DNA from 2 places in the Comamonas sp. lk genome. Region 1 is predicted to be linked to the other one. Evidence: predicted binding sites of a transcription regulator. Region 1 holds the regulator's gene; the other holds the start of a gene.
What was found. Region 1 encodes FNR, which switches genes on or off when oxygen is low (the NO sensors DNR and NnrR bind a similar motif). Its sites were predicted from a motif close to TTGATNNNNATCAA; they were not measured.

Region 2: the regulator FNR is predicted to act here: its motif matches at 2,540-2,553, upstream of EAO39_RS14740 (universal stress protein).

The regions. Positions count from the first base shown of each region.
Region 1 covers NZ_UOOB01000001.1:2,244,639-2,248,564, forward strand. The annotation lists gene ccoG (cytochrome c oxidase accessory protein CcoG) at 1-490, shown strand, start outside; gene EAO39_RS10325 (FixH family protein) at 553-864, shown strand; gene EAO39_RS10330 (hypothetical protein) at 1,072-1,323, shown strand; gene fnr (fumarate/nitrate reduction transcriptional regulator Fnr) at 1,389-2,111, opposite strand; gene hemN (oxygen-independent coproporphyrinogen III oxidase) at 2,373-3,755, shown strand; gene EAO39_RS10345 (sulfite exporter TauE/SafE family protein) at 3,759-3,926, shown strand, end outside.
Region 2 covers NZ_UOOB01000001.1:3,246,549-3,250,474, reverse strand. The annotation lists gene EAO39_RS22645 (hypothetical protein) at 1-207, opposite strand, end outside; gene EAO39_RS14745 (amidohydrolase family protein) at 294-1,772, opposite strand; gene EAO39_RS14740 (universal stress protein) at 1,970-2,419, opposite strand; gene EAO39_RS14735 (Rha family transcriptional regulator) at 2,624-3,397, opposite strand; gene EAO39_RS14730 (hypothetical protein) at 3,858-3,926, shown strand, end outside.

The DNA.
Region 1 (3,926 bases):
GCGCGGACTGATACGCATGAGCACGCAAAATGCCATCGCCAGGGCCTGGAAGCAGGCGCAGATCATCCGCAGAGTATTCCGGCCGCGGGTGCTGATCTACACGGTGGTGTTGCTGGGTCTGAGCGCGGCCATGATAGGCAGCCTGATCATGCGCGAGCCGCTCAAGCTCAATGTGATTCGCGACCGTGCCTCGCTGTCGCGCATTGTGGCCGGCGGCAAGCTGGAGAATGTCTACCGCTTGCAGATCATGAATGCCACCGAGCAGGAGCAGCGCTATCGCATCACGGCCACGGGACTGGATGGCCTGGAGGTGGTGCTTGAAGATGAGGTTGTGGTCGGGCCGGCGGAGACACGCGGCGTGCCCGTGGGTCTGCAGATTCCCTATGGATCGGCAGCGCCGGGCTCGCATACCGTGTACTTCAATGTGGATGCCGTGACCGCTGGTGCAGGGCGCACGTCTGAAAAAGCCGTGTTTCTGGTGCCGCGTTAACAATATGAATGCCGCAGCCGCCTCGCAGGCGCTTGCGGCAGATTGATCAAAGAGGTTTTGCCATGTCTTCTAGTCCTGTTTCTGCCCCTGCCGGGCGCGCTGCCAAGCCGGTTCACGCCGAAGACGGCAAGCCCTGGTGGAAGTTTCCTCATGTCTGGCTGGTTGTTGCCGGACCGGCCATCGTGGTGGTGGCCGGCTTTGTGACGGCCTATATCGCCATCAGTGCGCCCGATCCCGTCATTGACCCGGATTACTACCAGCACGGTATCGAGATCAACAAGCGCCTGGAAGAGTCGCAAAAAAGTCTGGCGCCTGCCGTGACGGGCCGCAATCACGCCGCTACTCCGGCCAAGGACCACCCCACGGACCGCTAAATGCTTGTTTTTCGGTGAATTCAAAGCATTTTCGATCTGTAGCCCATATGTATGAAGCGTTGATAGCTATTAAATAAATAGTAATTCGGGTTTCACCTGCCTAGGCTTGCCCGCTGTTTGCGGCAATCCAAGGGTTTGCGGGGGCGCATTCCATGGCTGTTTGTGCAAAATGTTTTGCACCGATGACACAGCCCAAGGAGACGCAGCATGCTCGCTCAACGCTGGAAGTGGATTGCCTGGCCGGCTTTTCTGGCGGCGGCAATCCTGGAGATGGTAGTTTTTGCCTTTGTCGATCCCGGCGATATCGGCCCTGTGGGCTGGTCGCGCAACGCTGTCTGCACGCTGGCGTTCTTTGTGTTCTGGGGCGTGACCCTGTTGTCAAGCTACATCACCTGCTTGCTTTCGCGCTCCGCGCAGGAGCTCAATCACGGCATGGCTTCCGAGCCGCTGGTTGAGTAAGCCGCCCCATGAAGAAAGCCCGCGTCCATCGACGCGGGCTTTTTGATTGTGAAGTGGGGCGTGCCTTAGTCGTGGCACTGCTGGCTGTTGACGATGCGCTTGAGCGCCTCCGTATCCAGAATGCGCAGATGGCGTTGCTTGACTTCCACAATGCCTTCTTCGGCAAACTTGGAGAAGGTGCGGCTCACGGTTTCCAGCTTGAGGCCCAGATAGCTGCCGATTTCCTCGCGGGTCATTCGTAACACCAGCTCCGACTTGGAAAAACCGCGGGCAGACAGGCGCTGCACCAGATTGAGCACAAAGGCGGCCAACCGCTCTTCGGCGCGCATGCTGCCCAGCAGCAGCATCACACCGTGCTCGCGCACAATCTCGCGGCTCATGACTTTGTGCACATGATTTTGCAAGGCGGTGACTTCGCGCGAGAGCTGCTCGAGCTTGTCAAACGGCATCACGCAGACCTCGGCATCTTCCAGTGCCACCGCGTCGCAGGTGTGGTGGTCGTTGACGATGCCGTCAAGGCCTATGATCTCGCCCGCCATCTGAAAGCCGGTCACCTGATCGCGGCCGTCCTCGGTGGCGACGCAGGTCTTGAAAAAGCCGGTGCGAATGGCATACAGCGAAGTGAAACCTTCGCCATTGCGAAACAGCAGACCACCGCGTTTGACTTTGCGGCGTGTCGCCACGATCTCATCAATACGCTCCATCTGTTCATCGTCCAGGCCCATGGGCATGCACAGTTCGCGCAGATTGCAGTTGGAGCAGCTTGCTTTGATGGTCTGAAGATTCATGGGTAAGCAGGGATGGTGCAAGCCGGTGGGCCTGGACTATCTGTGACCTCTTGGTGAGTGATGAGATGGATCAAATTGTCGCAGCTGTTGCCTTGGCATTTCTTGATATCCATCAAGGCTGATGTGTTTGGCTTGGGGCACATTGCAATCATTCCTTCAATCAATGTGTGCGAGTTCATTGCGGTTGCAGTTGCCAGAAATCCTGCCCATCAGGAAACAAGCTGTCATCCGCCAATGTGAGCGCATCCTGACATTCACGTTATGACCGCTGTTACGCCCGAGCTACTGAGTCGATTTGATGTTCCTGGACCACGCTACACATCATTTCCAACAGCCGACCGTTTTGTAGAGGCTTTCGGCACCGAGGACTACATCCTGGCGCTCCAGCAACGCAAGACCCACTGCGCAGCGAGGGCGCTGCCGCTTTCGCTGTATGTGCATGTGCCATTTTGCGAGTCGCTGTGCTACTACTGTGCCTGCAACAAGATCGTGACCAAGCACCACGAGAAAGCGGCCCAGTATCTTGACTATCTGGCGCGTGAAGTGGCCTTGCATACCGAGCACTGCGGCAAGGGACAGGCGGTCAGCCAGCTGCATCTGGGCGGCGGCACGCCCACGTTTTTTTCCGATGCCGAACTGGCCCGGCTTATGGACTTGATGCGTGAGCATTTCAAGCTCGAAGCGGGTGGGGAGTACTCGATAGAAGTAGATCCGCGCACCGTGACGAATGAGCGCCTGGCCGTGCTCAAGGAGCTGGGCTTCAATCGCCTGAGCTTCGGGGTTCAGGATTTCGACCCCGCGGTACAGAAAGCCGTGCACCGTGAACAACCTGCCGAGCAGGTTTTTGCCCTGGTGCAAAAGGCGCGCGAACTGGGCTTTGCCTCCATCAATGTGGACCTGATTTACGGTCTGCCCAAGCAAACCCCGCAGTCGTTTGCGCGCACGCTGGCCCAGGTCAACGAACTGCGCCCGGATCGCATCGCCCTGTATGCCTATGCCCACCTGCCCGAGCGGTTCAAGCCCCAGCGGCGCATCGAGTCTGCGGATTTACCCATGGGCCAGGACAAGCTCAATATGCTCTCGGGAGCCATTGATGCCTTTATGGACGGGGGTTATGTCTATGTGGGCATGGATCACTTTGCCCTGCCCGATGATTCCCTGGCGATTGCCAAGCGCCAGGGGCGCTTGCACCGCAACTTCCAAGGCTATAGCACGCAACCCGATTGCGATCTGATTGCGCTGGGTGTGTCGGCCATCGGCAAGGTGGGGGCGAGCTACAGCCAGAACGCCAAAACCCTGGAGGAGTATTACGATGCGCTGGATGCAGGTACGTTGCCTGTGGTTCGTGGACTGGCGCTTTCGCGTGATGACATGCTGCGCCGGGCCGTCATCATGTCCATCATGTGCCAGGGCGAGGTGCTGTTTGAGCCCATGGAGCAGGCCTGGCTGCTGAACTTTCAGGAGTATTTCGCGCCAGAGCTGCAGGCTTTGAAGGAAATGCAGGCCAACGGGCTGCTGGTGCTCAGCGACGAAGGCTTCAAGGTCACGCCGCTGGGCTGGTTCTTTGTGCGCGGAGTTGCCATGCTGTTTGATCGGTATTTGCAGGCAGACCGAAACCGTGCGCGTTTTTCCAGGATCATCTAGGGCATGTTGATTTCGCTGCTCTGGACTGCTTTGATCATGGGACTCGTGGGTGGGTCCCATTGTCTTGTCATGTGTGCTGCGCCTTGCAGTGCGGTCACTGGCAGCAAGGCCGACCGCCGTACTGACGGCGGCCCGTCGCAAGTGCTGCACTTTCACGGCAAGCCAAGCCGT
Region 2 (3,926 bases), 1.0 Mb from region 1:
CGCACCGCCGCCACCCGCAATGCCCAGCTTGCCGGTGACGCCGCTGCCTGCCGAGATCTCGCAGATCAACACCAGCGACTCGCCGCCCTTGCTGGCGAAGGCGCGGGCGTGGTTGGCCAGCTTGTCGGGCTGGTCGAACGCCGAGACGCCCAACTCAACGCCCTGATGGGGCAGGTGCAGGTGGATAGGCAGCTGCTGGCGGCCCATTGAACACATCCAGAAAAGGCGAAAGCACCAGGGGCTCCGCTGTTTTAGCCAGCTGCGCACTCCTGCAAGTGCTGGCCTGTCAGCCCTTACAGCGTGTTCTTATGCACCTTGCCGTCCTTCATGATCAGGCGCAGGTTCTGCTCCGGGTCGCTCAAAAAATCCAAGGTCACGACCGGGTCGCCATCGGCCACCAGCAGGTCGGCAAACGCGCCGGGGACGATGCGGCCCAGCGGCAGCGGGTAGGGGTTGCGCTCGCCAGACAGGGCTAGCAACTGGCCATTGATGCCTGTGGCCTGGTTCAGCAGCGTCAGCGGATCGTAAAAGCGCGTCAGCTTGGCCAGTTGCCGGCCCTGCGTGGCCGTGCCCTTGGGGTTGAACAACACATCCGTGCCCCAGCCGGTCTTGATGCCGTATTTCTGCGCCATTTCATAGGCTTTGACCGTACCTTGCGCCACGCGTGACTGGCTCATGCGGCGTGCGGGGTCTGGGTAGATGTTGCTGTCTTCGTCCTGCAAAAACGGCTGCAGGCTCCACCACACTCCCTCATCGCGCATCATCTTCACGCTCTCTTCATCGGCCAGCTGCCCGTGCTCGATGCTTTTGACGCCCGCCTTGATGGCGCGCTTGATGCCCTTGGGCGTGTACACATGCGCCATCACATAGGTGTTCCAGTCGCCGGCGGCTTCCACGCCTGCGCGCAGCTCCTTCTCGGTGAACTGGGTACTGTCCAGCGGGTCGTACAGCGATGCCACGCCGCCGCCCGCCAGCATCTTGATCTGCGATGCGCCCAGCATCAGTTGCTCGCGCACGCGGCGCAGCACCTCGGCCTCGCCGTCGGCAATCATGGCCACGCCCGTCAGCTCCACCTGGCTCAGCGGCTCGTTCGCTGCGCGCGGAATATCGCTGCGCAGGCGAAAATCGCCATGGCCCGAGGTCTGCGAAATCATGGCCCCGCTGGGGTAGATGCGCGGGCCGGCCACCATGCCCTCGTCAATCGCGCGCTTGAGTGCAAAGGCCGGGCCGCCAGCGTCGCGCACCGAGGTAAAGCCCCGCATCAGCGTGCGCTGCGCCTCCTGCGCTGCGGCCAAGTACAGATAGCCCAGGTCTGCCGTCATGGCCGTCATCTGCGGAATGGCCGCCAGCATGGTGTGCCAGTGCGTGTCGATCAGGCCGGGCATCACCAGCTTGCCCTTGCAGTCGATCACCTGGGCACCTTCCACCTTTTCGCCGGCAGAGGGCAGGGCCGCAATTATCTGGCCCTGAATCAGCACCTGCACGCCCTGGCGCACCGGCTTGCCCGTGCCGTCAAACAGGCGCAAATTGGTCAGCAAAACGGGGCGATCGGCCTGTTTGGGCGTGCCCGCCGGGCTTGTCTCGGCAGCATGCAGGCCGGTAAACGGGGCCAACATGGCCGCCACACCGCCCACAAACATGCGGCGCGACATATCGGTCATCACCCGCTCATGCAGCAAATGGCACACCACGCTGCCGCAGGTGCAGGCCCTGGGGTGAATCGGGCCAGTCTGCCAGGCCGTGCCGGCATCGGTAGCGATTGCGTTACTCATCTGCTCTCTCACCTTTCCCAATGAACAAGAGACGCCGGGGCCGGCGTGACAAGCGGAACCAGCGGTTCACAATTTGATGCACTCATGCTACACGACGGCCCACCCAAGAAAAACGCCCCAACGCACTGTGGCGCTGGGGCGTTGCTTGCATTTTGAGAGCGGCCGTGAACCGGTCGCGCTGCCTGCGCTGTCGTAGGTCAGGCCAGCGGGCGGTGCACCAGCACCGGAATATTGCTGTTCACCAGCACCCGCTGGGTTTCGCTGCCCAGCAAAATGCCGGCAATGCCCTTGCGGCCGTGCGATGCCATGCAGATCAGATCGCACTGGCTGTCTTGCGACTGCTTGACGATGGCCAGATGCACGGAGACATTCGTCACCCGCGCCGTCTTGCACTGCACGCCTTCGGCCTGGGCAATGTCGATGGCCGTTTGCAGCACCTTGTCGGCTTCCCTCTGGGTGCTCTTGTCAAACTCGGATGCGTTGTATGCCGTCAGCACCTCGGCGCCGTAAATCATTGCGCTGTAGTCCGGCATCACATACAGAGCCGTCACCTGGGCGCCTTGCTCCTTGGCCAGCTGAATGCCCGCGCGCAAAGCGGCCTCAGAGAGTTTTGAGCCGTCTGTAGGAATCAAAATGTGCTTGAACATATCCAACCTCCTGGCGCGCTAGCGCGTGTTGTTGTCAATGAATCTGAACGATTGCCGAACCCATGCTTACACCCCGGGGCGGCTAATGCAATACCCCCAAGCGGCTATTAGAGCGGTTTTTTGATGAAAATCAAAGGCTTGAAATTCAAATGAAAACGGCCGCTAGCGCTTATGCACAAAGCGCTGGCAGCTATCAAAAGCAGACTACTTGAACGTCATGCGCAGCATGCCCTGTTCGGGCTGCTGGTTGGCGGGCAACTGGGCAGGCCGCTTGGCGTACACCGGCAGGGTGGTCTGCTTTTCGCGGTGCTGGGCGCGTTGAGCCAGGCGCTGGGTGCAGGCCGTGGCCAGGGTGGCCAGCTGCGCATCGGTCGCGCTGATGATCTCGCCGTCGGCAATGCGCTGCGGCAGGCTGTTGAATGAGACCACCATCTGGTCCGCACCAATTGGTTCTGCGTGGGGCAGGGTGGGCTGGCCTTGGCGGTCGTAATTCAGGTTCAGCAGATAGCGGCTGTGCTGCCATTCGTCTGCATCGCCTTGCATCACGGCATTGAACACCGTGCGGTGCACCTGCGCCGCGGCCTCTGCGGCCAGAGAGAAGGCCAACTCCATGCGCTGCGTGTCCGCAGGCTGGTGCAGCGCGTCCTCCATGCGGTTAAAGGCGTCGATATAGGCCAGCTTGAAGGCCAGCGCCTTTTTACCGGTAAAGCCCATGGCCAGCAGCGTAAAGCCGTCGCGGGTCAGACGGTAGGCTGGTGTAGAAATCGGCGCTCCACCGCTTGGATTGACACGGGTTTCAACCGTCTGCTGAAAATTCAGCAGATGGTCTGCATCCAGCTGAAGCAGAAGATTCTCGATAGCTTGAAGCACATTGCGATGCTGCTTGCCAAAGTGGCGCGCCAGATCGGTGCTGAGAGTGGTGGGTTTGCCGTCAACGATGGTGACGGATGGCGAGAAAGCCAGAGTGGATTGCGACATGAGAACGCTCCTGATCGAGACTTGCAATGCCTCATGGAGCGTTCTTACGCGCATCCATAAGGTGGCCGGGAGGTTAAGAACCTAGGATCAGCTAGGCGGACTTCTTCCCCTTGCGGGTCTTGTATCCGTCGCCCTCCCGGCCATAAATCAACGGCCTGCGAGTGTGCAGGCGTGCAATGTCCGGGCGCAAAAAAACCGCCAACTATCGGGTGCGGTTCTCCCGCTGATCCTAAGGAGTTCTTACGCTCCACCTCTTGCGAGGTGCTCGTAGTTTACAGGATGTTTCCTGAAGATGGAATTCGATGACTTGCGCTTGAGGGGGCTGGATAGCTCGGTCCGTGAATAAATTTGTTACATTGTGGGGTGCTCTATATTAAATAGAGCCATTATTTTCAGAAAAATTTAAATAGAAGTGTGATTTATAGAAGTTGGTTGTTTTATTTTTAAGAAGGATTAACTAATGGAAGAGCCCGTATCTCGAATTGATTCTGAATGGATTGCACTTAATGCATTTCGTGGTATTACTAGA